2 regions of the Blautia sp. AF19-1 genome follow, and region 2 is predicted to be linked to the other one. Evidence: riboswitches for the same ligand, from Rfam matches in the RefSeq annotation. Region 2 holds a riboswitch; the other holds the start of a gene.
What was found. Region 2 has a riboswitch for thiamine pyrophosphate ahead of DWX26_RS09615 (energy-coupled thiamine transporter ThiT). Riboswitches for the same ligand answer to the same signal wherever they lie in the genome.
Positions count from the first base shown of each region.

Region 1: it holds a riboswitch for thiamine pyrophosphate, as region 2 does, so the genes downstream of both, thiM (hydroxyethylthiazole kinase) here and DWX26_RS09615 (energy-coupled thiamine transporter ThiT) in region 2, are expected to answer to the same signal.

Region 1 covers NZ_QUGQ01000010.1:781-16,891, reverse strand. The annotation lists gene DWX26_RS08280 (RNA polymerase sigma factor region1.1 domain-containing protein) at 135-881, shown strand; gene DWX26_RS08275 (Dabb family protein) at 951-1,253, shown strand; gene DWX26_RS08270 (InlB B-repeat-containing protein) at 1,377-3,017, opposite strand; gene DWX26_RS08265 (LacI family DNA-binding transcriptional regulator) at 3,259-4,275, shown strand; gene DWX26_RS08260 (glycoside hydrolase family 13 protein) at 4,430-6,100, shown strand; gene DWX26_RS08255 (glycoside hydrolase family 31 protein) at 6,200-8,587, shown strand; gene glpK (glycerol kinase GlpK) at 8,725-10,215, shown strand; gene thiC (phosphomethylpyrimidine synthase ThiC) at 10,302-11,609, opposite strand; gene thiD (bifunctional hydroxymethylpyrimidine kinase/phosphomethylpyrimidine kinase) at 11,635-12,414, opposite strand; gene thiE (thiamine phosphate synthase) at 12,530-13,174, opposite strand; gene thiM (hydroxyethylthiazole kinase) at 13,161-13,982, opposite strand; TPP riboswitch at 14,109-14,220, opposite strand; gene DWX26_RS08225 (Gfo/Idh/MocA family protein) at 14,598-15,575, opposite strand; gene DWX26_RS08220 (ketopantoate reductase family protein) at 15,597-16,111, opposite strand, start outside.
Region 2 covers NZ_QUGQ01000012.1:58,839-74,949, reverse strand. The annotation lists gene DWX26_RS09660 (NAD(P)-dependent oxidoreductase) at 1-384, opposite strand, end outside; gene DWX26_RS09655 (N-acetylmuramoyl-L-alanine amidase) at 575-1,459, shown strand; gene pcrA (DNA helicase PcrA) at 1,527-3,755, opposite strand; gene DWX26_RS09645 (DUF1836 domain-containing protein) at 3,934-4,554, shown strand; gene DWX26_RS09640 (YerC/YecD family TrpR-related protein) at 4,613-4,912, opposite strand; gene DWX26_RS09635 (AraC family transcriptional regulator) at 5,009-5,896, opposite strand; gene xylB (xylulokinase) at 5,918-7,387, opposite strand; gene DWX26_RS09625 (L-fucose/L-arabinose isomerase family protein) at 7,512-8,978, opposite strand; gene DWX26_RS09620 (DUF4867 family protein) at 9,087-9,704, opposite strand; TPP riboswitch at 9,857-9,966, shown strand; gene DWX26_RS09615 (energy-coupled thiamine transporter ThiT) at 10,032-10,700, shown strand; gene DWX26_RS09610 (SpoIIIAH-like family protein) at 10,772-11,491, opposite strand; gene DWX26_RS09605 (stage III sporulation protein AG) at 11,505-12,074, opposite strand; gene DWX26_RS09600 (stage III sporulation protein AF) at 12,079-12,633, opposite strand; partial or broken gene DWX26_RS17725 (DUF6783 domain-containing protein) at 12,648-12,776, shown strand; partial or broken gene DWX26_RS17720 (DUF6783 domain-containing protein) at 12,726-12,857, opposite strand; gene DWX26_RS09595 (stage III sporulation protein AE) at 12,829-13,995, opposite strand; gene DWX26_RS09590 (SpoIIIAC/SpoIIIAD family protein) at 13,982-14,365, opposite strand; gene spoIIIAC (stage III sporulation protein AC) at 14,395-14,589, opposite strand; gene DWX26_RS09580 (stage III sporulation protein AB) at 14,617-15,132, opposite strand; gene spoIIIAA (stage III sporulation protein AA) at 15,132-16,111, opposite strand, start outside.

The sequences.
Region 1 (16,111 bases), on a different contig from region 2:
TCTCCTTTCCACTTGAATGTGGTTTTTCGTTTGCTTTTATAGTAGCTTTTCAAAGCAGAAAAAGCAATGGACAAATTGAAAAAAATGTACGAAGAAATGGAATCGTGAAACGGAAGAAAGAGAGGGTAAAAAAGATGCAGGACGAACAGAAAAAGTTCCAGGAGAAGCTCTCCGAATTGCTGTCATACGCCAGAGACCATGAAAATAAAGTAACGATGAAAGAAGTCAGAGACTTTTTTGAAGACTTTGCACTGGATGAGCAGAAAGTCACCTTTGTCTGCGAATATCTGACGATGGAGCAGGTCGATGTGGCAGATTATGAGCCGGGCGTCGTGCCGGAGGAGACCGAAAAAGAAAAGAAAAAACCGGAGTTTTCCGAGGAGGAGCTGCGTGCCTTACAGCAGTATCTTGACGAACTGCCGGAGACAGAAACACCGTCGGAGGAAGAAACGGCAGAGCTTTACCGGAAAGCGGCAGAGGGCGATTCCCTTGCAAAGAGCATGCTCGTGCAGCTCTGGCTTCCGAAAGTTATTGAGACCGCAAAAGAAATGCACACCCGCGATTTCTTCCTGATGGATCTGGTGCAGGAGGGAAATGTCGGACTTTTAGTAGCGCTGGAGTCCGTTGTAAAAGCTGAGACGGCGGAGCAGGCGATTGATGCGGCTGTGCGTGAGACGATCAGCGATTTCATGGAAGAACACAGAGTTCAGAAACACAAGGACAATACTGTAGTCAATAAAGTAAACCGCTTAAAAGACGCCATCGAGGAACTCTCCGACGGCGATGACATGGATTTCAGTGTGGCAGAGCTTTCCGCGTATCTTGACATGTCCGTGGAAGAGATTGAGGATATTCTGCGGATTGCAGGCGAAGAGCCGTAACAAAAGGCTGGTATTTGCACAGAAACTGTGTGAATTGGCAATAAAACAAAAGCAAAGGAGAAAAATACAATGGTACATCATATTGTTATGTGGAAATTCAAACCGGAAGTAGAGGATGCAAAGAAACCGGAGCTGAAAAAAGCGATGGCAGAGAACCTGAAAAGCCTGGTCGGCAAAGTGCCGGGACTGTTGACGGTTGACTTTGTAGAAGCACCGCTTGCATCTTCCACCCATGATATGGCACTTGTCACAACACTGGAAAAAGCAGAGGATGTAGCTGTATATGCAAAACATCCGGAGCACGTAAAAGTAGCAGACACCTATGTACGTCCGTACACAACGGAGCGTGCAGCACTCGATTACGAAGAGTAAAAACAAGCACGGACTTTAGCTCGTTGCCCGTTTAAATAAAAAAGTATCCCGCTTCCCCAAAAGGAACGGGATACTTTTTTTGTGCCGAGAAGATCAATTCCTGATCTGGTGAATACGTTTCATTTAAGTGTTTTTCTGTTCTTCCTTCTGCAGTTCGTCAATTGTAAGCAGCAGCTCATCGATGGAAACCTTTTCGTCCTTCGGATTTTCCGTAAATTCTCTGACCAGTTCTTCGTACGTTCTTCTTCTGTGTTCCAGCGCTTTCCGCGACCGCTCCCGCCGGATGCGGCGGACATACCGCAGGCGGAGGACAAAGAGCAGAATCAGAACGAGAAGGACAAACGGCATCGCCAGAAAAACAGGATCTGCCTTCCGGATACGGGCAAAAAGGGATGCACCGGCCGAGGCAAGATGGCGGAACCAGGAAGCGGCATGCACAGTGCCTTTCCAGAACGCTGCGAAATGGGAAGCCACAGATGAGAAGGAAACCGTGGATGATGCCGGTGCTTTGGAAATGGCCGGTTCCGGTGTCTGGGTTATGGCCGGTGTTTCGGTCGGCGTCGCAGTGGCAGTCGGCGTCGGTGTCGCCGTCGGAACCGGTTCAAACGTTACGGCAAGGGTATGATCCTTCTGGATATCGGAAAATGTGTAGCTGTCCGGATATTCCGTCACCGGCAGATACAAGCCGTCCACCGAGAGCTTCGCGAGCCGGAAGCCTTCGTCTGCCGTGTAGGAAACGGTTTTTTCCTCTCCGCTGGAAACTTCCCCGCCCTCGGACACCGAGCCATGCTCCGCCGCGGAAGTGGAAACCGTGAACAGATACGGCACCCGGGTGCGGTAGAACTGCACGTACCGTCCACCATCTGCCTTTGTTACGTTTACAATCGCAATAAATTCCCCAGGATTTGTCTCACAGAGGCCCTCTGGTTCATTGATGGTGATATCGTCGGAAAAGCCAAAATCAACCGTGTCGTCCGCAAGCAGTGTTTTCTGCGAGAGCGAGTATGTCTGGATAAAGTTTCCGATTCCGAGATGCATCGTCAGCGGAAAAAGAAAAAAGAGATCGCCGGAAACACAGAGATCCTGAAAGTTTTCCATGTAAAAATCGAAGGGATACGTGCCCCAGTCATCCATCACCTGAAGTGAGGCATCGAGGAGTTTAAAGCCGTAGCCGCCGTCCGCATCGGTCTGGATCAGATAGCCGCCGGTGGAGGGAAGATAATCAATACCGAGAATATTGTAGCTTGTCGAGAGCTGGATCCGCTCTTTCTGCTCGAGAGTATCCGGGTCGAGGCGGAAGATACATCCGTAATTGGAAGCATCCGGGCTGCTGTAGCCGCTCACGAGGATTTCATGTGTGACGGGATTGTATGCCATACCGTTTGCGTGAGCAAAGTCTGCGTCCCTTACCTGATGCGCGAGGGAATACTGCGTAACGGGATTTCCGTCTGCGTCTGTATCATTTTTATAGTAGGCAGAGACTACGTCCGGCTCTGTCGTCAGATCATTAAAATTTTCGATGCAGATGATATAATCTTCCGTCGCACAGACGGACTGCACCGCGCCGTTGCTGCCGAGAATCGGATATTCCCCGACCAGTTCCCAGGAGGCACCGGTAAACGGCGTACTGGAGGCAAAACCAGCCTGACAGAGTATGGGATGAGCGAGGAAGAGAAAAATACCCAGAAAAAGGGCAAGAAAAAAACGGCCGGATTTCTTGCCAGTGGGAGATTTTATCGAAAAATTTGTAAATGCAAGCCGCATATGATGTGTAGGTCCTTTCTTACAGAAAAAAGGTGAACTTTTTCTGTCATCCTATCTTACCACGGAACCGGCGGAAAGTAAATGAAGGAGGGATGGAGATTTTCTTACATATCGTTTAAGAAAATGTAATAATTTTGTAGTGTTTGCCGATGCAAAGTAGTTGTAAACATTTTGCCGTCTTGGTAAAATAAACATAACAGAATTCAGAAAATTGTGAAGAAAAAGGAAAGGCAGAGAACCGATGATTAGAATCAAAGATATAGCAGACCGCGCAGGGGTCAGCCCGACGACGGTTTCGAATGTAATACACGGAAAGACAGGGCGCGTCTCAAAGGCGACGGTCGAGAAAATCAACCGGATTTTAAAGGAGATGGAGTACGTGCCGAGTATCAGCGCGCGCATGCTGGCGAACAACAGCTCCGGTCTCATTGGTGTGGCGCTTGGTTTCATGAAGAAAGGAAATGCATCTTCCTTTGAGGATCCCTTTGTGTCGGCAATGCTCGGAAATCTGGAGTATCAGATCCGGGAACACGGCTACTATATGATGCTGGTTGCGCGCCATGAGCAGGACGATATTATGCAGCAGGCGCTCGGCTGGAATTTTGACGGCATGATTGCGATGGCTCTGAAGGAAAAGGAGATTGCAGAGCTCTCGGAACGTCTCGGAAAACCGCTGGTAACCATTGATCAGTATCTCCCGCCGGAACTTGGAGTCCGCTCCATTACGATGGATGACCGCGGCGGTGCGTACCAGATGAGTCAGTACCTGATTGGAAAGGGACATAAAAAATTTCTCTTTTTATCCGACTGCGATCTCGGGGTTGACCACTATCGGTGGCTCGGTGTGCGTCAGGCAATGGAGGAGGCGGGAATTGAGGACTTTGAAAGTCGCCATATTGTGATCCCGTGGAATCCAGAGCAGAGGGAGAAGGCATATGAGGAGATGCTTCCGTTCTTCAAAAAACAGACAGCGCTCTTTTTTTCATCGGATTACTATGCACTTGAAGCATCCAACTTTCTGCAGAACAGGGGAATAAAGGTTCCGGAGGAAATTTCAATTGCGGGCTTTGATGATGTTACCTATGCGACACTTGCGCGGCCGAAGCTGACTACCGTGCATCAGATGGTGGATGGAAAAGCACGCCGTGCCGTAGAAGTCCTGATGCACTTGATCCAGGATGAGCCGGTACAAAAAGATATTCCGCCATTGCCGACAACGCTGGTGGAGAGGGAGTCGGTAAGAGATCTGACGAAGTAAATAGTTACCAAATTTACAGAAAAACTCTTGTAGAAACTGCTGGTTTTGCGCAAAACTATTGAAAAATCACCGTGAGGTATGGTAAAATGTGCTTGCAAACGACAGAATTAAAGAACCAGACACGTTCTGGGGATGAAATAAAGGAGGTAAAAAAATGGACAAAAAATGGTGGAAAGAAGCCGTAGTGTATCAGATTTATCCGCGCAGCTTCATGGACAGCAACGGAGACGGTATCGGAGATTTAAATGGTATCACATCCCGTCTGGATTATCTGAAGGATCTTGGCGTGGATGTTATCTGGCTGTCTCCGGTGTACCAGTCACCAAACGATGACAATGGATATGATATCAGCGATTACCGGGCAATCATGCAGGAGTTCGGAACAATGGAGGATTTTGACCGCATGCTTTCGGAGATGCATAAAAGAGGCATCAGGCTGGTCATGGACCTTGTTGTCAATCATACTTCAGATGAACACAAATGGTTCGTGGAGAGCCGCAAATCGAAAGACAATCCATACCGCGATTATTATATCTGGCGTGATGCAAAAGAGGGAAAAGAGCCAAACAACTGGGGAAGCTGCTTCTCCGGTTCCGCATGGAAATACGATCCGCAGACAGAGATGTATTACCTGCATCTGTTCTCAACAAAACAGCCTGATCTGAACTGGGAGAACCCGGCGGTTCGAAAAGAAGTTTTCGATATGATGAACTGGTGGTGTGAAAAAGGCATTGACGGTTTCCGGATGGACGTTATCAGCATGATCTCCAAACCGGAAGGGCTGCCGGACGGAAAAATTCCGGAGGGCGGACTCTACGGTGATTCCGGCTGCGTAAACGGACCGCACGTTCATGAGTATCTGCAGGAGATGAACAGGGAAGTCCTCTCCAAATACGATCTGATGACGGTTGGTGAGTGTGCCGGTGTCACGATCGAGGAGGCAGAAAAATATGCATCCGCAGACGGCAAAGAGCTCAGTATGGTATTCCAGTTCGAGCTGGTAGATCTGGCAAGCGGAACATACGGCAAATGGACGGACAAACGCGTACCGCTCAAAGATTTCAAACGCGTCATGACAGCATGGCAGACGGAGCTTGAGGGCAAGGCATGGAACAGCCTCTTCCTTGGAAACCACGACCAGCCGCGCTGCCTGTCCCGTTTCGGCGATGATTCACCGGAATACCGTGTGGTAAGTGCCAAAATGCTGGCAACCTGCCTTCATATGATGCAGGGTACCCCGTATGTATACCAGGGCGATGAGCTTGGCATGAAGAATGTTCCGTTCCACGATCTGTCCGAGTTCCGCGATATTGAGAGCATCAACGCGTTCCACGAGCTGACCGGTGCCGGAAAAGTAGCGCCGGACGACATGATGCGCTACCTGAACCTGCGCGGAAGAGACAATGCAAGAACTCCGATGCAGTGGGATGATACCGCTTCGGCAGGATTTACCACAGGAACACCGTGGATCAAGGTCGGACCGGATTACGAGACCGTCAATGCCAAGAATGAGATGGCGGATCCGGATTCTGTATACAATTATTACAAGAAACTGATTCATCTCCGGAAAGAGAAGGATATCATGGTTTACGGAACGTACGAGCTGCTCGATCCGGAGGACGAGGCACTGTATGTATATACCAGAACCTTAGGCGACCAGAAACTCCTCGTGATGTGCAATTTTACAAAAGAGGAGCAGGAATACACGGTTCCGGAAACCTTTGCGGGAGCAGAGGTACTGATCAGCAACTATCCGCAGGACGGCGCGGCAGCGGGGGTACGAAAACTGCGCGCGTATGAGGCGGTTGTTCTGGAGACAAAATAAAAAATGCAGAGGAATCTGAGGCAGAACGGACTTTTGTCACAGATTCCCGTTCTCAAAATAGGGCAAGAACTGGTAAGATAAGAAAGGGAAAAACAAAATATGAAACCATATCTGAAATTGGAGACACATCCACTTGCAAATCCCGAGAATGTGATAAAAGGCGATAAATACCGTATCACAGTACTGACAGAGCATCTTCTTCGGCTGGAATACAGTGAGGACGGTGAATTTATCGATGCAGCATCCCAGACGGTTGTAAACCGTGATTTTCCAGCAGTGGAATTTTCCGTCAAAGACACAGGCGATGAGCTGGAGCTGCGCACAAAGTATCTGCAGCTGAATTACAACAAAAAGGCATTCTCTGCAAACGGACTTTCCTGCAAAACAACGGCAGTCGGCATCAGTTCTGTACCGGCATGGCATTACGGAGATCCGACACAGGATCTTGGAGGAACGGCCCGTACGCTTGATCAGGTCAACGGAGCATGCGAACTGGAACCTGGTATCATGTCCTGGTTTGGTTCCGCTGTTCTGGATGATTCGAAGTCGCTTCTGATGACAGAGGACGGTTGGGTGACCCCGAGAAAGAAAGGAGTGCAGGATCTGTACTTCTTCGGCTATGGCTGGAATTTCCGCCTGGCATTAAAGGATTTTTATCACCTTTGCGGCAAAACTCCGATGCTTCCGAGATTTGCACTCGGAAACTGGTGGAGCCGTTACTGGCGTTACAGTGAAGCATCTTATATGAAACTGATGGAAGACTTCGACAAAGAGAACGTTCCATTCTCGGTTGCTGTTATCGATATGGACTGGCACCGTGTAGACGATGTGGATCCGAAATACGGCAGCGGCTGGACCGGCTATAGCTGGAATAAAAAACTCTTCCCGGATCCGGAGCGTTTTCTTGGAAAACTCCATGCACGCGGCATGAAGACAACACTGAATGTCCATCCGGCAGACGGAATTCGTGCGTATGAGGACTGCTATCCGGAAGTAGCAGAAGCTATGGGAGTGGATGCAAAAAAAGAAGAGCCGGTCAATTTTGACATTGCCGATCCGAAATTTGTCGATGTATATTTCGAAAAAGTCCATCATCCGATGGAAAAAGAGGGCGTCGATTTCTGGTGGATTGACTGGCAGCAGGGACAGAGTACCAAGATCGAGGGTCTTGATCCGCTGTGGATGCTGAATCACTATCATTTTCTTGACAGTGGAAGAGACGGAAAACGTCCGATGACCTTCTCCCGCTATGCAGGACCGGGCTCCCACCGCTATCCGGTCGGATTTTCCGGAGACACCCACATCACCTGGGAATCCCTGGATTTCCAGCCATACTTTACCAGCACAGCCTCCAACATCGGCTACGGATGGTGGAGTCATGATATCGGCGGCCATATGCTTGGCTACCGTGACGATGAGCTTGAAGCAAGATGGTATCAGTACGGAGTCTTTTCTCCGATCAACCGTCTGCACAGCTCTAACAGTGCCTTCAGTGGAAAAGAGCCTTGGAACTTCAGTATGGAAGTGCGCAGCACAATGGATGATTTCCTTCGTCTGCGTCATAAACTCGTACCGTATCTGTACACGATGAACTACCGTGCATGGAAAGAAGATACACCGATCGTTGTTCCGATGTATTATGATTACCCGGAGACGGTTTTCTGGGGCAAAAATCAGGCACCGAATCAGTACTTCTTCGGAAGTGAGCTGATGGTAACACCGGTGACAACGAAATGCATTCCGGAGCTGAAGCGTGCCAAGACGAAGGTATGGCTGCCGGAGGGAACCTGGTTTGATTTCTTCAACGGAATGATTTATGAGGGCGGCAGAAGTATGGATCTGTACCGTACGCTGGAGGAAATCCCGGTTCTTGCGAAAGCAGGTGCGATCATCCCGATGACAGAGAAGATCAGTGCGCTGGATGTAGAATCTAACCCGGATGAGCTGACGGTACGCGTTTATGCGGGTGCAGATAATACATTTATTCTGTACGAGGATGACAATACTTCCATGGCGTATGAGAAGAATGACTGTGCAAAAACGCCGATGACGCTCGAATGGGGTGCACGAAAATTTACAATTGCACCGGTTGAGGGCAATCAGAGCCTTGTTCCGGAAAGCAGAACATATTGCGTAGAATTCGGTGGAAGTAGTGCAAAAGAGGCAAAGGTCTTTGTAAACGGCGTGGAAGCGGATGCAGAAGTCAAAGAGAAAGACGGACTTCTTGCTATCGCAGTGGCAGATGTAAAACCACAGGATACCGTGACAATCTGTCTGCCGGAAGATACGGAGATTGCAAAGAACGATGTCATGACACGTGCGATGGATCTGCTGCTGCACGCCGAAATCAGCTACATCACCAAAGAGCAGATCGCAAATCTTCTTCACAAAGCGGACGGAAAGGTAGCAATTCTGGCTGCAGAGTTGCAGAGCATGGAACTTTCAAACGATCTGCGCGGTGCGCTGCTGGAGATCATTACGGCATAAATTGCTGCAGAAAAACACGATTTGATTTACAGAAAAAGAATTCTGTGATACGATACATACAAAGAAAAGGAAGAGAGCGTGGCAGTGGATTCTGTCAGGCTCTCTTCTTGAAATGTGAGACAGGAGGATTTTTAAACGTGGGAAAATACATCATGGCACTTGATGCCGGCACAACGAGCAACCGCTGTATTCTGTTTGATCAGAAAGGACAGATCGTAAGCCTTGCGCAGAAGGAGTTTACCCAGCGTTTCCCGAAACCGGGCTGGGTGGAGCACGATGCCAATGAAATCTGGTCCACGATGCTCGGTGTAGCCGTGGAGGCAATGCAGAAAGCGGGCGCGTCCTACGAGGATATCGCGGCAATCGGCATCACAAACCAGAGAGAGACGACGATCGTCTGGGACAAAAAGACGGGAGAGCCGGTCTACAATGCAATTGTATGGCAGTGCCGCAGAACATCGGAATACTGCGATTCCCTGATGGAGCGCGGACTGGTTGACCGTTTCCGGGAGAAAACAGGTCTTGTGATTGATGCGTATTTTTCAGCCACGAAGCTGAAATGGATTCTAGATGAAGTTCCGGGCGTGCGCGAGCGGGCGGAGCGAGGCGATCTCTATTTCGGAACAGTGGAGACGTGGCTGATCTGGAAGATGACAAAGGGAAAGGTACATGTCACCGATTACACCAACGCGTCCCGTACAATGCTGTTCAATATCCATACACTGAAATGGGATGAGGATATCTTAAAAGAGCTGAACATTCCGCTCTGTATGCTGCCGGAAGTCCGCCCGTCGAGCTGTGTCTACGGGGAGACGGCATCCACATATTTCGGCGGCCCGATTCCGATTGCGGGAGCAGCGGGAGACCAGCAGGCGGCGCTGTTCGGCCAGACCTGCTATGCGCCGGGCGAAGCGAAAAATACATACGGAACAGGCTGCTTCCTGCTGATGAACACGGGAGAAAAGCCGGTTTCTTCGACACACGGTCTTGTTACCACGATTGCATGGGGTATCGGGGACAAGATTACGTATGCGCTCGAGGGATCCATTTTTGTCGGCGGAGCCGCAATCCAGTGGCTGCGCGATGAGATGAAGCTGATCGAGTCCTCGGCGGATTCCGAGTACATGGCGCAGAAGGTGAACGACACGAACGGCTGCTACGTCGTACCGGCGTTTACCGGCCTTGGCGCACCGTACTGGGATCAGTATGCGAGAGGAACCATTCTCGGCCTGACCCGCGGCGTCAACAAATACCATGTGATCCGCGCAACGCTAGAGTCGATCACATATCAGGTGGATGATGTCTTAAAAGCGATGGAGGCAGATTCCGGCATGAAGCTCTCCGCACTGCGTGTGGACGGCGGAGCAAGCGCCAACAATTTTCTGATGCAGTGCCAGGCGGACATCAGCCAGGCGCCGGTGGAGCGGCCGTGCTGCATCGAGACGACCGCGATGGGAGCAGCTTATCTTGCGGGACTCGCCGTCGGCTACTGGCCGGATCAGGAGACGGTAAAACAGAACGGAGCCATTGACCGTATATTTGAGCCGGAGCTCTCGAAAGAGGAGCGCGATGAGAAGATGAACGGATGGCACAAAGCAGTCCGTTACGCCGAAGGATGGGCGAAATAGAAAAAGATTTTGGAAATGCAGAAAAGGAACGGTTTCGTAATGAAAACCGTTCCTTTTCGCGTACTGTGACTTCTTGTCTACTGATGTTAAAGAATGTCGATATGTTCGCCGTTTAAAGCTTTGTTCATGCTTCGCACGGCACAGAATTTACCGCACATCGAGCAGGTATCTTCCTGTTCCGGCGAGCGGTCAGCACGGATGGCTTTTGCAGTCTCCGGGTCCAGTGCACAGTCCCACTGTGCTTCCCAATCGAGCACGCGGCGGGCGTCTCCCATCTTGTCGTCAATATCACGCGCATGCGGCACGCCTTTGGCAATGTCGGCAGCGTGTGCGGCGATTTTGCTTGCGATGATGCCCTGCTTTACGTCATCGAGGTTCGGAAGAGCCAGATGCTCTGCCGGCGTTACGTAGCACAGGAAAGCAGCGCCGTTCATAGCGGCAATTGCGCCTCCGATGGCAGCGGTGATGTGGTCATAGCCCGGTGCAATATCGGTCACAAGAGGTCCGAGGACATAGAACGGAGCGCCCATGCAGATGGTCTGCTGTACTTTCATGTTGGCCGCAATCTGATCCATCGGAACGTGGCCCGGTCCCTCAACCATAACCTGAACGTCTTTCTCCCAGGCACGTTTGGTGAGTTCGCCGAGGCGCACCAGCTCCTCAATCTGGCAGACATCCGTTGCGTCGGCAAGGCAGCCAGGACGGCAGGCGTCGCCGAGAGAAATGGTCACATCGTATTCACGGCAGATATCGAGAATCTCATCGTAATACTCGTAGAACGGATTCTCCTCGCCGGTCATGCACATCCAGGCGAACACGAGGGAGCCGCCGCGGGAAACAATATTCATTTTCCGTTTGTGTTTGCGGATCTGATCGATGGTTTTTCTGGTGATGCCGCAGTGCAGGGTGACGAAATCGACACCGTCCTCGGCATGGAGGCGGATGACGTCAATAAAATCTTTGGCGGTCAGCGTATCCAGGTCTCTCTGGTAATGGATCACACTGTCATATACCGGCACGGTGCCGATCATGGCTGGACATTCGGAGGTCAGTTTCCGCCGGAACGGCTGCGTATTGCCGTGGCTCGACAGGTCCATGATGGCTTCTGCGCCCATATTGACCGCGGAGAGTACCTTCTGCATCTCCACATCGTAATCTTTACAGTCTTTCGAAACACCGAGATTTACATTGATTTTCGTGCGCAGCATCGAGCCGATGCCCTCCGGGTCGATGCAGGTGTGCAGCTTATTGGCCGGAATGGCAACCTTTCCGCTGGCAACGAGCGGCATCAGGTCTTCCACGGCCATATACTCTTTTTCTGCGACTTTTTTCAACTCCGGTGTTACAATGCCGCGGCGTGCGGCGTCCATCTGTGTTGCGTAATTGCGTTCCATTTGTTGTTCTCCTTTATTTTCAAAATCAGATCCGGTAAGCGTGGTTCAGCGGTCCCGAGCCGTGGCCGAGATCCATCATGCTCGCGAGTGCGCCCGAAATATACTCTTTTGCGGCGGAAATGGCATCCGGAAGGGAAAGCCCCTTTGCGAGCCCCGATGCGATGGCGCTGGAGAGTGTACAGCCGGTGCCGTGTGTGTTCGGATTGTCGATGCGTTTTCCGGTGAACCAGGTAAATGTGCTGTTGTGATATAAAAGATCGTTGGCATCATTGATACTGTGGCCGCCCTTTAACAGAACGGCACAGCCGCAGGAATCCCCGATCTCTTTTGCGGCGCGTTCCATATCGCTTTCCGACTGGATTTTGATGCCGGAGAGAACTTCTCCCTCTGGGATATTCGGTGTGATGACTTCAGCCAGAGGAAAGAGCAGTTTTTTCATCAGGTCAGGCACGCCGCCCGAAGCGAGCGCGGAGCCGCTTGTAGCGACGAGGACCGGGTCCACAACGATGTGTTTGGCCTGGTAGAAGCGAAGCCGTTCGGAGATGACTTCGATCAGTGCCGGGGAGGATACCATACCGATTTTGACGGCGTCCGGGAAGATGTCCGTAAAGACGGCGTCAAGCTGTGCGGCCAGAAACTCCGGTGTTACATCGAAAATACCGGAAACTCCGGTGGTGTTCTGGGCGGTGAGTGCGGTAATTGCCGACATGGCGTAAACTCCGTTTGTGATCATGGTTTTGATGTCTGCCTGAATGCCGGCGCCTCCGCTGGAATCACTTCCCGCGATTGTTAATGCTGTTTTCATGTTTTTCGCGTCCATGAGAATTACTCCTTTGCATTACTTTTCTTTTTGGACAGGCGACAAAGAAAGTGGTGCCCCCAGTCTGCCGCCTGGTGTGAGGATGAATGGTTACGTAAAATTATTTGTTTTCCAGCATGCGCAGAGTCTGTTCTTTCAGATCCTTCGTTGCGGAAACAATGTCTTTCTGTGCAAAAATGGCACTGATGACGGCGATGCCGCAGATGCCGCTGCCGGAAAGCTCCGTCACGTTATCGCGTGTGATGCCGCCGATGGCGATGACAGGGATTTTAACGGCATTGCAGATAGCAGTCAGCGTTTCGTGGCTGACATCCTCCGCATCCGCCTTGGAACCGGTGTGGAAGACCGCGCCGACGCCGAGGTAATCTGCCCCGCGCTGCTCGGCGAGAATGGCCTGTTCCACGGTCTGCGCCGAAACGCCGATGATCTTGTCCGGGCCAAGCTTTGCACGGACATCGCCGGCCTCCATATCGCTCTGGCCGACATGAACGCCGTCCGCATCCATCTTAGCTGCGATTTCCACGTTATCGTTGATGACGAAAGGAACATGGTATGCGGCACAGAGTTTTTTCAGTTCCAGTGCCTCTTCCATAAAGTGATCCTGGTCAAGATTTTTTTCGCGGAGCTGGATAAACGTTGCGCCGCCCTGCAGAGCCTTTTCCACCTGGCTGTACAGTGTCTCGCCGTTCAGCCAGCTGCGGTCTGTCACAGCATATAAAAGCAGGCCTTTTTTATCGCACTTCATACTTTGCACCTTTCTCCAGCGTCTCGCCGTCCATGTGGTAGATGGCGTCGATGATGCGGTTCCGGTAGGTGGAGTTGCCGTCTTCCGGTTTCATATGGCTCCAGCCGATCTCGCCGGCAAGTCCCATCGCGCAGACAGCGGCAGCAGCGGCTTTTAACGGCTCGTCCGGGTTGGCAACGAGGTAAGCGGTCATCATGCCGGAGAGCTGGCAGCCTGTTCCGGTGATGCTTCCCATCTCGGCGCGTCCGTTGCGGATCACGTAGCAGGTGTCAGCATCGGCAACGAGGTCGATCGCTCCTGTGATGGCGACAACACAGTTGTGGTCTTTCGCAAAGTTTTTTGCAAAAGCAACGGCGCTGTCGAGGTTTTCGTCTGTTACTTTATCGGCAACGTCTGCGTCAACACCCTTTGTCGTTCCGCTTCCGAGTGCCAGTGTTTTGATTTCGGAAATATTTCCGCGGATGACGGTGAACGGGATTTTTTCCATCAGTCCGACTGCGGTCGAAGTACGTAAGTGGCTTGCGCCTGCGCCGACTGGATCGAGCAGGATTTTGTGGCCGAGCGAAGCTGCTTTTGCACCGGCACGGTACATGCCGTCGATGCTCGTTCTGTGCAGCGTTCCGATGTTGATGTTCAGACCGCCGCAGATGGAGGTGATATCCTCGACATCCTCCGGTTCATCGGACATGATCGGGCTTGCGCCGCATGCCAGCAGAATATTGGCGACATCGTTTACCGTAACGTAATTTGTGATGTTGTGTACGAGAGGGGTTGTTTTTCTGACATTGTCAAGACAAGTGCCTAACATAATTTTTTGTTCCTCCTGTGTGAGTATTTTTGCAGAAGCAAATTCCCTTGTGATACTGGAAGAACCTGTTGATGATGTGTTCATAGAGATTAAAAAAGCAGATATACGTGGAGGTATATCTGCAGAAAATGTGCATATCGTATCTCCCTACGTTGGCATTACCCAAATCAGGTTCAGGGTCTAGGAGATGCATCCTACTCTCAGCCCGCTTCGCACGCGAGCTCCCCTTTGCTTTCTGCAGACAATTATATACGTATAAAAACAATTGTGCAAGAGAAAAACGGAAGATTTAAAAAAATTTCAGAAAAATAAAAAAGACATGCAAAATATTGGAAATGTAATGTTATTTGGGTTGACAGAGAAAATAATATCAGCGTAAAATGAAGTATAAAATATGCGTGGAAGACGGGTGAAACGATGGAAGAACAAAGAAGCTTGAACTCTACCAGGACAGCCCGGAATACACCTTCGACCTGATCCTCATGAACGTGCATATCGCAAAGCCGATTAATGCGGAATTACTGAAAAAGAAAATTGCAGAGTATTGCAGGTGAAAAGAAGTGCCCCTGCCCGGCATCTGATGTGTGCCGGGCAGGGGCTTTTGATGTACGAATCTTATTTTTCTTCCTCCGGGTACGTATAGCCCCAGGTTCTGCGGAAGGAGGTCATCAGATCCATGACGTCCTTCGTGTAGTCGAGGTGCATGGCAGATACATCTCCATTGATGGCGCGTTCCATGTCGGCGAGCTCATAGGCGAGTGCATCGGCGTTGTCACCGGCTTTGATGATTTTGGATTCGCCAGTGGAAGCGTCTGTGATTTTTGCTTCCCAGGCACGCGGGTACTCCATGATCTCGATAAATCCGTTCTCACAGGAAACCATGCCGCGTTTCGGCTGTTTGGAGTGGAGAGAGAGCATCACACTTGCCATCTGTCCTTCCTGATTGGTGAGAAGGAGGCCGGCCTGCTCGTCCACACCGGTCGGAGCGGGCTTTACCTGGGAAAGGAGCTGATCCGGCTTGGAGTCGAAGAACCAGCGGATGAAGGAGAGTGCGTATACGCCGATATCAAGCATCGCGCCGCCTGCGAGATTCCGGTTGAAGAAGCGGTTCTTCATGTTGTACTCTTTGAAACTGCCGAAGTTCATCGTGATCAGATTGACTCTGCCGAGACGGCCGGAGTCGAGAAATTTTTTCAGCTCTTTGTAGATCGGCATATGGTAAATCGTCATTGCCTCTCCGATGATGACACCTTTTTCTTTCGCAAGCGCTATGGCCTCGTCGAGCTCGTCACTGTTCAGTGTAATCGATTTCTCAACGAGAATGTGTTTTCCATTGGCAATCGCCTCTTTCATAAAGCCAAGATGCGTGTTGTGCGGCGTCGTGATATAAATGACATCGACCTCCGGATCGGTAAACATCTCATGGAAATCATCGTAAACTTTTCCAATTCCATATTTCTCCGCAAAAGCAGCCGCCTTCTCATGGGTCCGGTTGCCGACCGCGTAAATATTCTTTCCGTTTTTCTGCAGTGCGACCGCCATTTCATTTGCAATCACACCGCATCCGAGTACAGCCCATTTGATTTCTTTCATCGTGAGATTCTCCTATCGTATCTATTTCGCCCAGAGCGGTTCTTCGCTTCCGCTGTAGTCAAACCGTCCGTCGTTTTTCTCTTCCAGTGCTTTGATCATATGGTACGTAAATTCATTGTAAGGCGTTGGAATTCCCAGCTCTTTTCCCATGCGGATCAGCGCACCCGAGAACATATCAATTTCCGTATGGCGTCCCGCATCGAGATCCTGGAGCGTCGAGTAGCGCGCCGTCGGCGGAACCGCACTTCCGCGTCCCGAGGAGACATCCGCCTTGTTGATATCAATTCCCTTTGCCTCCGCAATCGCCATCAGTTCTGCGCGGAGTCCGTCGCTGATCGCCTTCATATGCACACTGTCGCGGTAGCAGCCGACCCCGGCACCGAGAATAGCCTGCGGCAGGTTATTGCAGACATTCAGCCGGAATTTGCTCCATATTTCCTCTAAAATACAATCGGTTGCCCGGTAATGCAGCCCTGTGCCGGAGAACAGATCCAGAACAGCCTGCACACGCTCACTGTCGTACGGCGCCGAAACTT
Region 2 (16,111 bases):
TTTCGTACTCATTCTCTGGTATTTGTCCTCGCAGTCTCCAAACGCATGAATGCAGACATGGCCTACCGTCACAAACCTCGTTTTTCCAAGCTGCTTCATGGCTGAGAGAATCATCGCGTTTCCGTCAGCCAGCGGTGTCTCCTCTTCTTTTACATGTTTCACACGCATCGGAGTCAGCACGCTGATGACTGCATCCGCTTCCAGCAGTGCCTCCAGCACGCGTTCCCGGTTCTGAAGGCTTCCCTCAATCACGGTCAGATTTTTTCTCGGCCAGATCGCTTTTGCATCCGGCACGTAGGCGGTCACCTGTGCGCCGTGAAGAAGCGCCGTGTTGGTCACATACTGCCCAAGCAGTCCCCCCAGACTGAATATTGTAATTCTCATGAAATCCTCACTCTCATCTGTGTGTCTTTTGTATCCTCCGCAGATTTTTTGACACACTTTCCTAATGTTATCTCCTATTCTAACACACCGCCCGTATACGATACAATGAAATAAAACTAAAAAAAGTATAACCTTTTTCGTCCTTTCTTCATATCGTAAGTAGAACCGTATTTTCAGGAGCTTTGATCTTATGCCCTATACTATCGTAATCGATGCCGGACACGGGGGAAGTGATCCGGGCGCTGTCTATGAGGGACGCAGGGAAAAGGATGACAATCTTTCCCTCGCCATCGCGGTCGGCGAGCTTCTTTCCCGGCAGGGTGTCTCTGTCATTTATACCCGCACAACCGATGTTTATCAGACGCCGTTTGAAAAGGCGCAGATGGCCAATCAGGCGGATGCCGACTTTTTTATTTCTTTTCACCGGAATTCTTCGGAGGAACCGAACCAGTATACCGGCGTGGAAACGCTTGTCTATGACAACTCCGGCCTCAAACAGACAATGGCAGAAAACATTAACGGCGCGCTCTCGGAGCTGGGATTCCGGAATCTCGGTGTCAAGGCACGGCCAGGGCTTGTTGTTCTGCGGCGGACGAAAATGCCGGCTCTTCTGATTGAAACCGGCTTTCTGAACAATGAGCAGGACAATACGCTCTACGATGAAAAGCAGGAAGAAATCGCCCGCGCCATCGCGGATGCAGTGCTTGGAACGCTGGATCTCGAGACGGTCACGGAGGCTGACCGGCGCGCTGCGGAAACGGAAACCGCCCGTCCGTCCGTTTCAACAGCGGATACCGTCACTGCTTCCGCTTCGCCCCATCCCACGCCGCCGGAACAGGAAAATCCTTCCGACACACCGGAAACCTTCTACCGTGTCCAGACCGGCCTTTTCCGCATCCGCCAGAATGCCGACCGTATGCTTTACGACCTTCTCGACCAGGGCTATCCCGCTTTTCTTCTCGCCGAGGACGGCTTTTTCAAGGTCCAGGTCGGCGCTTACCGCCAGCTCGGAAATGCCATTCTGATGGAACGCCGCCTGCGCCGCGACGGCTATTCCACCCTGATTACCACCTGAGCGTCTGACGCACCAGTCGAAAAAAGAGCGTGCCGGAATTTTGTTTTCCGACACGCTCTCGTTCTCCTTATAACTTTTTCAGTTTTGCAAACGAAGCAAACATTTTCTTCGTACCAGCCTGGTCGAAGTTGACGGTAACTTCATAATCTCTTCCGCCGTCCACGATATCCGTGACAATGCCGACACCGAACTTGATATGGCGCACCGTATCCCCGATTTCGTAATCGAGTTTCGTCGCCTTCTGCGCGCTGAAGGTTTTCGCCTGCTGCGGCTTCTCGCGGAATGCCTGCTTCATCGCCGCATAGACGCTGCCTCTCGTCGGAATGTCCATCTTCGGCTTCCGGTCTTCGATCTCCCCGCGCTCCCGCTCCAGGGAAATCAGCTCCCGCGGAATCTCTTTGACAAAACGGGACATCTTGTTGTACTGCACTTCGCCGCGGATCATTCTCTGGCGCGCACACGTCAATGTCAGATGCTGCATCGCACGCGTGATGCCCACGTAGCAGAGACGGCGCTCCTCCTCCAGCTCCGACGGATCATCCCCGGTGATCGTCATGTAGCTTGGGAAAATACCATCCTCCATGCCGGCAAGGAATACGTTCGGGAACTCCAGTCCTTTTGCGGAATGCAGTGTCATCAACAGCACGTAATCGCTCTCCTCATCCACCGAGTCGATATCAGACACCAGCGCAACCTCCTGCAGAAAACCACCGAGAGATGGCTGTTCGGCGCTCTCCTCATAATCCGCAATCTTTGAAATCAGCTCGTCGATGTTCTCGATGCGGGCTGCCGCTTCTTCGGTTCCCTCCGCCTGCAGATCTGCTACATAGCCGGTCTCCTCGATGATTTCATTCAGCAGCTCTTTGACCGACAGATAATCTGCTTTCGCGCGGAGTACCTGTAAAAAGGACGTGAAGGATTTAATCTTATTTAAAGACCGCATCAGCCCCGGCACATACTCGGCCTCGAGAAGCGCATCGTAGAAACGGATGCCCTGCTCTGCCTCCCAGTCCTGCACTTTGTTGATCGTCGCCGCTCCGATACCGCGCCGCGGAACGTTGATGATACGCAGTACCGCAAGGTCATCCTCCGGGTTCTCGATCACACGCAGATACGCCAGCAGATCCTTGATCTCGCGTCTCGCATAGAAGTTGACACCGCCCACGATTTTATATGGAACATTTGCAAGCAGCAGTTTCTCCTCAAAAAGACGGGACTGTGCGTTGGTACGGTAGAGAATTGCATAATCACGATACTTCTTTCCCTCCGTGCGGACGCCGCGCGTGATTTCTCCTGCCACGTACTCCGCCTCCTCAAAACCGCTCTGGAACTGCCGCAGATCGATCAGGTCACCCTCCGGGTTCTCTGTCCACAGGCGTTTTGCTTTTCGTCCCTGGTTATTCGCAATCACTTCATTTGCCGCATTCAGAATATTCTGCGTAGAACGGTAATTCTGCTCCAGTTTAATGACCTTCGCATCCGGGAATACATGCTCAAAACTCAGAATATTTTCAATATTCGCCCCGCGGAATTTGTAGATCGACTGGTCATCATCGCCGACAACGCAGAGATTGCGGTATTTTGCCGCCAGAAGGCTTACAAAGCGGAACTGAACCGTGTTGGTATCCTGATACTCATCGACCATGATATAGCGGAACTGCTCCTGATAATAGTCGAGCACTTCCGGGAACTGCTGGAATAATTTTACGGTCTGTACCAGCAGATCATCGAAGTCCATCGCATTGTTTTTCTTTAACTCTGCCTGATACTCCGCATAAACTGCCGCATACTTCTGCAGCTTCCAGTCGATTCCCGCGTCAATCCGGTACTGGTCCGGCTCAATCATCTCATCCTTTGCGGACGAAATTGCCGCCATGATCGCACGGTCGCGGTACAGTTTCGGATCCATCTGGAGCCGTTTCATGATGTCCTTGATCAGCGATTTCTGGTCATCGGTATCGTAAATTGCAAAATTGTTGGCGTATCCCAGACGTTCAGCATGGCGGCGCAGAATCCGCACGCAGCTGGAATGGAAGGTGCTGACCCAGATCCGCTCCGATCCGTATCCCACGATTTTATCGACACGCTCACGCATTTCTCCGGCGGCCTTGTTCGTAAAGGTGATCGCCATAATATTCCACGGATTGACGCCTTTGTCCCGGATTAGGGAGGCGATGCGGTGCGTCAGTACCCTCGTCTTTCCCGAACCGGCACCTGCAAGGATCAGAAGCGGCCCTTCGGTGTACTCCACAGCTTCCATCTGCATCGGGTTTAATCCTGTTTCTGTCTGATTCATGTTCTTTCTCCTTCATCTGCTTCGAATCTTTTCACATGCATCTCAGTATATAACAAATCCGCCCCGGTTACAAGTAAGAACGAACATACGTTGCATTTTTATCATGGAAACTTTTTTCGCAAAGTCCTTGCTATCTGGTATTAAAAACTATATAATGGGAACAGTGAGGTGATAACAAATGACGATAGACTCAGATAAAATTCTTCATGATTTACTGAATTCACTGGATTCTCTCGAAGGCATCCGCCCGGGGGAAATCCCGAACATTGCTTTATATATGGACCAGGTCACGACCTTTATGGACGCACAGCTCGCTTCTTCGCGCCGCTTCGAGTCCGATAAGGTTCTGACAAAAACAATGATCAACAACTATGCAAAAAACAAGCTGCTCCCGCCGCCGGTCAAAAAGAAATATTCGCCGGAGCACATGATGCTTCTGGTTTTTATTTACTACTTTAAAAACATCCTCTCGATCACGGATATCCAGACACTGCTCGCCCCGATCACCGATCGGTATTTCGGCACGGAGAGCGGCTTTTCCATCAAAGATATCTACGACGAAATTTTCCAGATGGAAAAAGAAGAAATTGCATCCGTAAAAGAAGATCTTCTGAAAAAAGCGGATGTATCCAAGTCCATGTTCGGCAGCTCACCGGAGGAGGACCGGGAATTTCTCCAGCTCTTTTCGTTTATCTGTCTGCTGAGTTTCGATGTCTATCTGAAAAAACAGATGCTCGAGCACATGGTGGATGAACTGGCATCCCTCGCGGCGCCTTCTGATCCGAAAAAGAAAAATTAAGAACAAACGTGTAATTAAAAAAGACGGCTGCGTTGGAATCGCACCGTCTTTTTTGATTTTACACATTTTCTTTCTTTTCCATCCGTTCAAACACCATCTCATATCCGTCGTTTCCATAGCTTAAGGAACGGTTCACGCGGCTGATCGTCGCCGTGGATGCTCCCGTCTTTTCGGAGATTTCCAGATACGTTCTCTTCTCCCGCAGCATTTTCGCCACTTCAAACCGCTGCGACAGCGAAAGCAGTTCGTTGATGGTGCATACATCCTCAAAAAAAGTATAGCATTCTTCCTTATTCTTCAGACACAAAATTGCCTCAAAAAGCTGGTCTACTGCTTCTGAATGAAGTTTCTTGTTCATTTCAAGCCCTCCTGTACGAAAATTAAGTCCCCATCTCATTCTTATAACTCGGAATACTACCATTTTAGCACAGTAAAGTGTGAAATACAAGTCCTTTTATCCCTGCATCAGCAAAGCCTGTACCATCGACTCCCGCTGTCTGCGGTAATCGCTCGGCGAACAGGCCTTTACCGTCTTGAAGGTACGGTTGAAGGCACTTAAAGAAGAGAATCCGGAATTCATCGCCACATCCGTGATACTCATCTTTTTGTCGTACAGAAGCTCCTCTGCGCGTTTGACGCGTTTAGAATTGAGGTACTCATAGAATGTCATGTTCATGTACTGCTTGAAAATTCTGGTAAAGTGGAACTTGGAAAATCCGCTGACCGCAGCTACTTCCTCGAGAGAAAGATTCTCCATGTAATGGACATTGATATAACGGCAGGCGCTTAAAACAGCCTCTATATATTCCTGCTGCTTCATTGCCCCGAACGTATTCTGCGCGTTGGCATCCGAAAAGCCCTTGCGGCCAAACTCTGAAAAAAGCTCTTTGAGGCCGGTGCAGATTCTGTGCGTCATCACTGCGCCCTCATTATCGTATTCCCGCACCAGTTCCAGAATCTGGCTGCGTAGAAACAGATAGAAGGGATCTTCCTCATCCTCTTTTTTGAAGTAGATGGCCGGAAGCCGCAGGAAAATCGTTTCCATTTCTTCCTGATTCTCCACACAGCCCGGTTCCACCAGCATGACAATCCGTTCTCCCTGGGATACGAATCTCATTCCGTGTACAACGCCGGAATTGATCATAATGATGTCGCCCTCTTTGAGATTATAGCTGTCTTTTCCGACAACAACCTCATATTCGCCTCTGGTCGGCATGATAATTTCAATTGCGGTATGCCAGTGCTCCGGATAGCCTTCTGTCACGGTGTTGTGAAAGATTTCAAACGCCGGCGGGTTTGCTGCATTCCGGTCAAATGTTTTCCCATGTTCCACTTTCTTCATCTTATTTCTTACCCCTTTTTATTACAGCAGCTCTGTAAACAGATCTTTTACGGTCGGATAAATCTTTGCAAATTTCTGATACTGGCGCTCATATTTCTCAACCAGTTCCGGTTCCGGCTCGATGGTCTCTGTCACACGAACAATTTTTTCTGCCGCCTCTTCTACGGATGAAAAGACACCGCAGGCAACGGCTGCCAGCATGGCTCCGCCAAGTGCCGGGCCTTCCTCGGACTCAATACGGTCCACTTTGATGTTCAGCACGTTTGCGATCATGCGTCTCCACAGCGGGCTCTTTGCACCGCCTCCGCAGATTTTCGTTCTCTCGATCTGGATGCCGAGGGATTTTGCTACCTCAAAGGAATCGCGGATCGCAAAGGCAACGCCCTCGAGAACAGCCTGGGTCATATCCTCTCTTGTGGTGTCCATGGTCAGGCCGATGAAGGTTCCTCTTGCATCCGGGTTGTTGTGCGGGGAACGCTCGCCCATCAGATACGGCAGGAAGAAGACATTATTCTCGCCAAGTTTTGTGATATTCTCCTGCTCTTTTGTATATTCTTTTGTGCGGATAATTTCATCCATCCACCATTTGTTGCAGGAAGCTGCACTCAGCATGCATCCCATCAGGTGATAGTGGCCGTCTGCGTGTGCGAATGCGTGCAGGGCATTGTGGCTGTCTACGCCGAATTTGCTGCTGGAAATGAATACGGTTCCGCTTGTACCAAGGGAAACGTTGCACATGCCGTCGCCTACGGTTCCGGTTCCGACTGCGGCTGCTGCGTTGTCTCCGGCTCCTGCTACAACTTTACAGGTCTCTGGCAGTCCAAGTTCTGCTGCTACTTCCGGTTTTAAGGTTCCGACAGCGTCAAAGCTCTCATGGAGCTCCGGCAGCATCTCCAGGGAAATACCGCAGATTTCTGCCATCTCTTTTGACCAGCATTTGTTCTTGACATCCATCAGAAGCATGCCCGATGCATCGGAGTAGTCGCTTACGAATGCGCCGGAGAGACGGTATGCCAGGTAATCTTTTGGAAGCATGATTTTGCAGATTTTTGCGAAGTTATCCGGCTCATTTTCTTTCACCCAGAGAATCTTCGGTGCGGTAAAGCCTGCAAATGCAATGTTTGCGGTATACTCGGAGAGTTTTTCTTTTCCGATTACGGTGTTCAGATAATCGGTCTGTTTTGCGGTACGGCCGTCGTTCCAGAGGATCGCCGGGCGGATGACGTTATCGTTCTCATCCAGGATGACAAGGCCATGCATCTGGCCGCCGAAGCTGATGCCGGCTACCTGGGATTTGTCTACGTCTTTTACCAGCTCGCGGATTCCCTCTTTGCTCTGCTCCCACCAGTCTTCCGGTTTCTGCTCAGACCAGCCTGGATGCGGGAAATACAGCGGATACTCTCTCGATACAATATTTACAATTTTGCCTTCCTCGTCCATCAGAAGCAGTTTGACAGCGGAAGTACCAAGGTCAACACCAATAAAATACATGTCGAATCTCCTTTTTCTACTCTTTTTCAAAAAGGGCGGCAGCAGACCTAGATCTCTGCTCCGCCCTTTTGCTTATGCGTTACTGCATATCTTTCTTATTTTTCAGTGAATCTTCCGGAACGGATTAGCCCCACGGATTCTCTGTCGGGTAACGAACACCCTTCGGCTGGTTGTAGCCGATCTCATCTACTTCAACACCGAGCATTTTAAATACTTCGAATAACGGTTTTCCGAAGTGTCCGAATGCTACTGCGCCGTGATGCGGATAGTTTTTCTCTACCAGTACGTGACGGTAGAATCTGCCCATCTCCGGAATAGCGAAGATACCGATGCTTCCGAAGGAACGTGTTGCTACAGGAAGAACCTCGCCCTCTGCGATGTATCCGCGCAGTTTTGCGTCAGATGTGCTCTGCAGACGATAGAAGGTGATGTCTCCAGGAACGATATCTCCCTCGAGGGTACCCTGTGTTACTTCTTCCGGAAGGGTTCTTGCCATGATCATCTGATATTTCATAGAGCAGAATGCCAGTTTGGTGGAAGCGGTATTTCCGCAGTGGAATCCCATGAAGGTATCTTTTAAGGTGTAATCAAATTTGCCTTTGATTTCGCTCTCATACATATCCTTCGGAACGGTGTTGTTGATGTCGAGGAGTGTTACGGTGTCTTTGGATACAACGGTTCCGATGAACTCGGACAGTGTTCCGTAGATATCTACCTCACAGGATACCGGGATGCCCATCTTGGTCAGACGGCTGTTGACATAGCAAGGAACGAATCCGAACTGTGTCTGGAATGCCGGCCAGCATTTTCCGGTCAGGGTTACGTATTTTCTGGATCCTTTGTGTGCTTCGATCCAGTCTAACAGGGTGATCTCGTACTGAGCCAGTTTCGGCAGGATTTCCGGTTTCAGGTTTCCTTCGCCGAGCTCTTTTGCCATATCTTCTACGACTGCCGGGATTCTCTCATCGCCTGCGTGTTTGTTGAATGCTTCAAACAGGTCAAGCTCGGAGTTCTCTTCGATTTCTACGCCGAGGTTGTACAGCTGTTTGATCGGTGCGTTACATGCCAGGAAGTTGGTCGGACGCGGTCCGAAGCTGATGATTTTCAGGTTCTTAACAGCTACAACTGCAGTTGCAACCGGTACGAAATCTTTGATCATGGCTGCTACGTCTTCTGCATCGCCAACCGGGTACTCCGGAATGTATGCGTGCAGGTTGCGCAGTTTCAGGTTGTAGCTTGCGTTCAGAACGCCGCAGTATGCATCGCCGCGTCCGCCTACAAGGTCGTCGCCGGTCTCTTCTGCTGCTGCTACTACCATGCAAGGTCCGTCGAAGTATTTTACAAGCAGGGTTTCCTCGGTCTCCGGTCCGAAGTTTCCAAGGTATACAACAAGTGCATCACACTCTGCTTTTTTCAGGTCTTCGAGTGCGTTCATCATGTCGATTTCATTCTCGACGATGATTGGACATTCGTAGATTTCTCCGTCGTATGCTTTTACGACTGCTTTTCTTCTGTTCTCGGAAAGGCTGTTCGGGAAGCAGTCACGGCTTACTGCAACGATACCTAATTTGATTTCCGGTGTATTGTTGATCATTTTTGAAGATCCTCCTTTTTGGGTTTTCTTGGTTTTTGGTTTCTTTTTATGTTCAGAACTGCTCTTTTGGGGCAGTGTTTCTGATTTCTGGTTTTGTCTCTGGTTTTATTTTACCGAGAGGTTTTCTCCTTTGATGCCTGCTACGCTTCCAGCGATGTTTGCATCCGGGTGGCTTAAGAGCCATTTGTTTCTGGCGAAGAGCAGGTCGTCTTCCGGGGTGTGTTTTTCTTCCAGGGTGATGTCGGTATTGGTTCCTTTTGGAAGTACTACGACGCATTTGAAGCCGCTGGCTGCCACGTTGCATGGTGCGTAGTGGAGGGTGGTTGCGTAGACTTCAATGGTGGTTCCGGCCGGGATTAAGAAGGCCTCCATTTTGGATGAGTCGTAGGTGTGGTCTTCGGTGATGTCCTGTTCTTTTCCGAGGATCAGGATCAGGTCGGTTACGGCGATGTTAATTTCGCTGTCGCGGTGGTATTCTACGGCGTTCAGTAAATGGTTGTGGCCGTTGCAGTAGCCGATCTGGATCGGCATGCCGCCGTAGAGGCTGTCGGATACGGACTGGGCGCTTTTGCAGGCTTCGAGGCTTTCAATGGAAGGCTCGTAGACTACGTCGTCGGGACATGGGGTCTCGGACATGGCGGTGATGATGTCGCTGACGTCGAGGTCTTTGATGACTTTGCCGTACTGGCGGAATGCTTCGTCTGTTACTTTCAGAATCTGCATTGTTTTGGTGCTCCTTTCGTACAATTAGTTTAATGATTGAACTAATTGTAATATAGCACTTGTATGTACTTCTTGTCAACATGTATTTGGATGAAAAAACGGACGGGTTGACAAATAAGGGGGAGGTTGGTATACTTTAATACGTTAAAATAATAAGACGCTAGGGGAGCCTTTGGCTGAGAACGTGGGACAGGGATAAGCTCACGGACCCTCACTACCTGAACGGGATAATTCCTGCGTAGGGAAGCTGGAACGTGGTTTCGGATGTGATTCGGGACTGTGTTTTTATGTGAGCCCCTCCAAGCGGAATGCGAAGGAGGTTTTTTTATGAGTTTTTTTGTTACTGCTGACGGCGGACTGACGACGGCCGGTTATGTTGGATGCGTGGTGCTGATGGTGGCGCTGGTGGTGATTGCTTCGGTTCTTTCTGCTCAGAAGAGTAAGGGGACGGGAATGGATGCAAGGAAGCTGGCGTTTTGTGCGATGGGGATGGCGCTGGCGTTTGTGACTTCGTATGTGAAGGTGTTTGAGCTGCCGTACGGGGGATCGGTTACGTTGTTTTCGATGCTGTTTATTGTGCTGATTGCGAACTGGTATGGGGCGAAGACGGGTATTCTCGTTGGTTTTGCTTATGGACTGCTGCAGTTTATCCAGGGGCCGTATGTGCTGTCGCTGTTCCAGGTGTGCTGTGATTATGTGTTTGCGTTTGCGGCGCTGGGTGTGGCCGGATTCTTTGGAAAGAAGAAAAACGGGCTGCTGATCGGGTATATTGTGGCTGTGCTGGCGAGGGGATTTTTCCATACGTTAGGCGGATATCTGTACTGGATGGATTATATGCCGGAGAATTTCCCGCAGTCTTTGAAGGCGCTGTATCCGATTATTTACAACTACAGCTATCTGCTGGCTGAAGGTGTACTGACGGTGATTCTGATCTCGCTGCCGCCGGTGAAGAAAGCACTGCAGACGGTTGCAAGAACGGCACATGGTGCAAATTAAATAGAATTACGTGAAAAAATCCGGGAACGCATGATTTTGCGTTTCCGGATTTTTTACGTGGATATCAAAATTTACTGAGCACTCTCCTCTGCGGCTGTGTCGGCGGCGGAACTCATGGGGGTGATGACGATGTTTTCTACGCCGATTCCGGTTTTGCGGGTTACGATGTCTTCGATCTGGGCACGCTGTTCCTCGGTTACTTCTTTCATCGGAACGACGATGTCGGCGGTTTCGCCGGTCAGGTTTACGACGACATCGTTGAAGCCTTTGGCTTCGAGGAGGAGTTCGGTTGCCGACTCTTTTTCTACGAGTTCCGTCATTTCCACCATGCTCTGGACGGCGCTCTGGCGCTCGGTTTCGGAGAGGTTGGTGTTGTTGATGATTTCGTTTAAGGTGTCTTTATTCTGGGAACGGATCTGTTCCCGGTCGATTCTGGCCTGGGCCATGTATGTAGATGCCCCGGCAAGGACAGCCTCTCCCGGTGTTTCTGTGATGGTCCGCGAGGAATCGCCAGCGGCTCCGGCGTCCACCTCATCGGTGATGTCGGTGTCAAGGCTGGAGATGTCTTTTAATACGGTGCTTGTGTCTGCGGTGGTTCCGTCTGCCGTTCCTTTGGTGGACAGGGTGCTGTCCGCATAGTTGATGTATCCGGCGACGGCAATCATGATCGCAAGGGCGGTGATGATGACCTGGTTTTTCCGGAATTTTTTCTTTTTCCCGGCCGTCTTTTTCGGCGATGGTGTCTCTGCCATTTTCTCAGGTGCATTCATTTCCTGTTCTAATTTTTCCACGCATTTGACTCCTTTACTTCATTTTGACTACTTTAATCTTATTTGCGCCCACCTGAAATAATGCCATCACGGCCTCCTGAATCTCCTGTATCGTCACCGGGTTTCCCCCGCCTTCTGCGATAACGAGCACGCCGCGCACCGCCGGGTACTCCTCGGAAACCACATACGGTGTCTCGGCCCCGTTCTGTGTCTTTTCATAGACAGTTGCCTCATCCTGCGACGAGGATGTAACGCTTCCGGTCTCCTCTCCCTTCTTGTTTTCCTCCGTTGTGCTCCGCGTTGGGACATCTTTTTCCACAATCTTTTTTCCTGTGGATTCCAGCGTCACCACGACGTGCACTGCGCCCACACCGTCCATCTGGGAAAGTGCGTCACAAAGGCGCTGTTCCATCTCCTCCTGCACCGAAAGTCCCGCATCCCCCGCCGGACGCACAGCCGTCTCCTGCGGCTGTTCTGTCTCCTCACTGGTCTTTTTTGTTCCCGTCGGCAGCAGCAGGACAACGCCGATTGCCGCCAGCAGGAAGTACAGCATCCACTGCTCCTTTTTCTGTTTCCGGAAAAACGCCGCTGCCTTTTCCCTCATAGGCCTATTCCGAAATCTCTACCATAATATGCGCCGGATCGGTTCCGTAGACCTCACTTAAAACACTTTTGATCTCTGTCAGCTTTTCATCGAGCATTTCCCGCTGTTTTTTCTGTTCTTCGCGGTAAATGCTCGTCTGCCGCATCGGCGCTTCAATGCGGATCTCTTTTGCCTCACCGGTGTTTCCCGGCTCCAGCGTTACCGAAACGGCTGCCCCCGGAATGCCGCTCTCTGACAGATACATCCGGATCTGGCGCTCCGTCTCTTTTTCCCAGGCGCCCACGTAATACTGTTTTTCAAAGCTTTCTGCACGAATCTGTACATTTTCCATTGCTGCTGCCTCCTCTTCCAGCGTCAGACGGTCGAGCGTCTGCGCCATTTTCTGCTCCAAACCTCCCGCTTTTAGCACGGGCTGGAAAAAAATCAGTACCATCACAATTCCAAGAAAAAACTGAACCGGCTTCTTGTCCTCCTTCTCCGGGATCAGGTTCAGCACAGTTGTCATAAAAATCAGAAAAATTGAAATATTCTTAAGCCACTGCAGAATCTCTTCTACCATGCCGCCTCCCGCCGCTGCCTGCCCAACTACACGCTAGAGCGTGTCTGAAAAACCATTTCCGCAAGCTGCAAGCCCCACTTTGCGGGAGATTTTACCCTCATTCGGTTGCCGTAGCCCGCTACGCCGCCCTCATTCGGATAAAATCTCCCACAAACTGGGACTCGCAGCTCACGAAAAGCCTTTTTCAGACAAGCTCTAGGAAAAAGTTCCCGCCAGGATTGCAATCGTCAGCAGAAACAGGACTTCTACGGTCAGAAGGAGACGCAGAAGCATCGCATATCCTTTTCCTGCCGCCGCAAGACATCCCGCGATCCGCTTGTCCGAGACGGGCTGTGCCGCCGCGGCGAGAAGGCGGAAGGAAAGACCCGAAACGAGAAGTTGAACGGCGGGGACCATGCCCGCTGCGAGCAGTACCAGCATTGCCGTCACGCCAAAGCAGTTGCGGATCAGCACCGCGGAGCCTGCCACCAACTCGGTTACAGCATTCACCGCATTTCCGATGCCGGGAATCATTCCGGCAGTCCGCCAGAGTGCCATCTGCCGCAGGGAATCGAGCGCCGGTGCGATCAGATTCCGGATCATCTGCATTCCCACAAGTACGCCGAGCGACGATTTTAAAAGGCCGTTCACGCAGGTTTCCAGCAGCTCTGTCATATGGGACAAAATCTCCTCGCCGGAAAGATCGTTTACAAGGGCGATGAGCAGATAGATATGGATCATCGGGAGGACGAGGGCGAGCAGAAGCTTTTCGACAGCCAGAATCACTAGAAGGAGCATCTGATAAAACATCACGGCTGATGATGCGCCCCCGGCGGCCGCGGCCGCCAGATAGTAGGATGGCGTCAGGATCCGCATAAAAGCGACCAGCGATGTGATGACAGCTTTCAGGTTTTCCCCGCTCGACTGGAAATTTTTCAGAATCAGTGCAAGCGCAAGCAGATAGACCATATAAAAACTGGCGTCCCTGACCTGTTTTCCTTCAAAGAGAGAGGAAAAACTGCCGAGCACCGCGCCTGCCAGAACGAGGAGAAACAGCTCCTTCATCAGCCCCTTCTGCGCAAGGAATGCTGTTTTGGCACAGGAGAGAACGGCATTTCCGGCACGGAAGGTGCGGAAGGGATCGCCATCCTGCAGAAGAGAACGCACCGTACCGGCAAAAGAAAACTGCTGGCTGGACAGCAGGCTGTCCACTTCCTGCTGGATTGCATCGAAGTCGAGTTCTGCAAGAAGTTCGTCCTGCGCTGCTGCTGCCTGATCCGTTTCGGTATCCGCTGCTTCGATTTTCTGCGTTCTTCCCGTTCCGAAAATGAGACACAGAAAAAGCAGCGCCATGCCCCATCCGGCTTTTTTACAGAAAATCATGAACCGTTTCCAGCAGAGCGAGCAGCACTGGCATACTGACGGCAAGGACCGCCAGGCGGGCGAACAGTTCAATCTGCCCTGCAATGGAAGAATAGCCCGCATCCTTACAGATCCCGGCGGAAAACTGCCCCACATACGTGATCCCAAGCATTTTCAGCAGCGTATTCAGATACGATGAGTCCACCGGGAGATACGATTTCATTTGTGCGAGCATGCCGAGCAGATACTGCATTTTTCCGACGGTCCCGGCAAGAATGCAGAGGCCGGCACCGACCGTCACAAGAAGGGCAAATTCCGGCTTTGCTCCCTTTACTGTGATTCCAAGCAGCACGCCCGCCGTGCCAAGCGCAGCGATCCGAAGTATATCCATATGATCCCCTCCGTTTTTTCTCTCTGCTCTTAAATTGTAAACAGTTGTTTGATGTCCTCAAACAGCGCGGAAATATAGGGAAGAATCCAGAACAGCACAAGCACAAGACCGGCAAGGCTTGCAAGAAATGCCTGTTCTTCCCGGCCGCTGTGTTTTAATACCTGGCACAGGACCGATACCAGAATCCCGACTGCCCCGATTTTAAATAGAATCCCGACCTCCACGCCTGCTCCTCCGTTTTCAGACACGCCCTAAACCAGAATCAAAAATAAAAAAAGGCCTCCCATGATTCCAAGACTCTGACAGAGCCTCTTCCTTTCCGGCAATCCTTTCTGCAGTTCCGCGATCCGCTGCACAAGGCGTGCCTCATACCGGTCCAGATTCGCCTTCTGCATGGCGCGGTCCCCAGTGCCAAGGCTGCATCCGGCCTCCTGCAGCTCTTCTTTTTCTTCTTTTGTAAGGCGTGTATCCGCCAGGTGGACTGCCGTATTCTCTTCCAGAATCGCCGGCAGTGTCTTTCCGTCCGGGCGGCGCATATCCTCGGAAATATCCTGTAAAAAATCCCGGTACGGATCCCGCATCCGCCTTCCCGTCTCCCAGAACGCATCCGGCAGCGGGGAAGCCGCCGTCACAATCTCTCCACGCAGATACTGGATAATTTTCTGCAGTGTTTCCAGATCTTTCACATGGGCCGACAGCGCCGCACTCTTTGCAAAGCCGATCCCGACGCAGGCAAGAGAAGCCGCCAGTAAAACTGCAAGCCGCATCACAGAAACGCCTCCCTTCGGTACAGTGTCGTTCCTCTTCCGTCAAAAATAGCCTGTACACTTCCGGCGCGGGGTTTCGCATCCAGCACGATGTACCGCTCGAAAACGTGGGATTCCACGAGGCGGTTCAGGAGAGGCTTCTGCTTCATATCCTCCATGGAATTGCCATGCACGGTCGCGAGCAGCTTGCACCCGCAGTTAACGACGGACTCGATCGCACGGATGTCCTCGCCCGTTCCGATCTCATCGACTGCCACCACATCGGGCGACATGGCGCGGATCAGCATCATCATGCCCTCCGCCTTCGGACAGCAGTCGAGCACATCGGTGCGGATGCCGACATCATTCTGCGCAACGCCGAGATAGCAGCCTGCGATCTCGCTCCGTTCATCGACCACACCGACGGTCAGCCCCGGATACGGCGACTCCCCGTCCGAAATCTGGCGGATGATATCGCGCAGCATCGTCGTTTTACCGCAGCCGGGTGCGGAGACAATCAGGGTGTGCAGGAAACGGCCGTCTTCCCAAAGGTACGGCATCACTCGGTCCGCGCAGCCCTTTTTCTCATGAGCAACCCGCACGTTGATGCAGGATATATGGCTGATGCCTTTCACCTTTTCCCCTTCGATTACCGTCTTTCCGGCAATGCCGATCCGGTGGCCGCCCTCCACGGTCAGAAAACCCTGCCGCAGTTCATCCTCGTAGGCATAGAGGGAAAAACTTCCTATGTAATCCATCGTATCGCGGATATCCGTCGGTGAGACGGGATAACCTTTCTCCCACTCCCCGGTCAGTGCTCCGTCCGGGGTCAGAAAGTACTCCTGATCCTTTGCGACCACCAGAAGCGGCGCGCCGGTCCGCAGACGGATTTCCTGCAGGTCATCGGCCAGCAGATCTGTGTTTTTCAGAATTTTCCGTATATTCGCAGAAAACAGGCGCAAAAGTTCCCTTTGCTCCTGTTTTTTCTCTGGCGTAACAA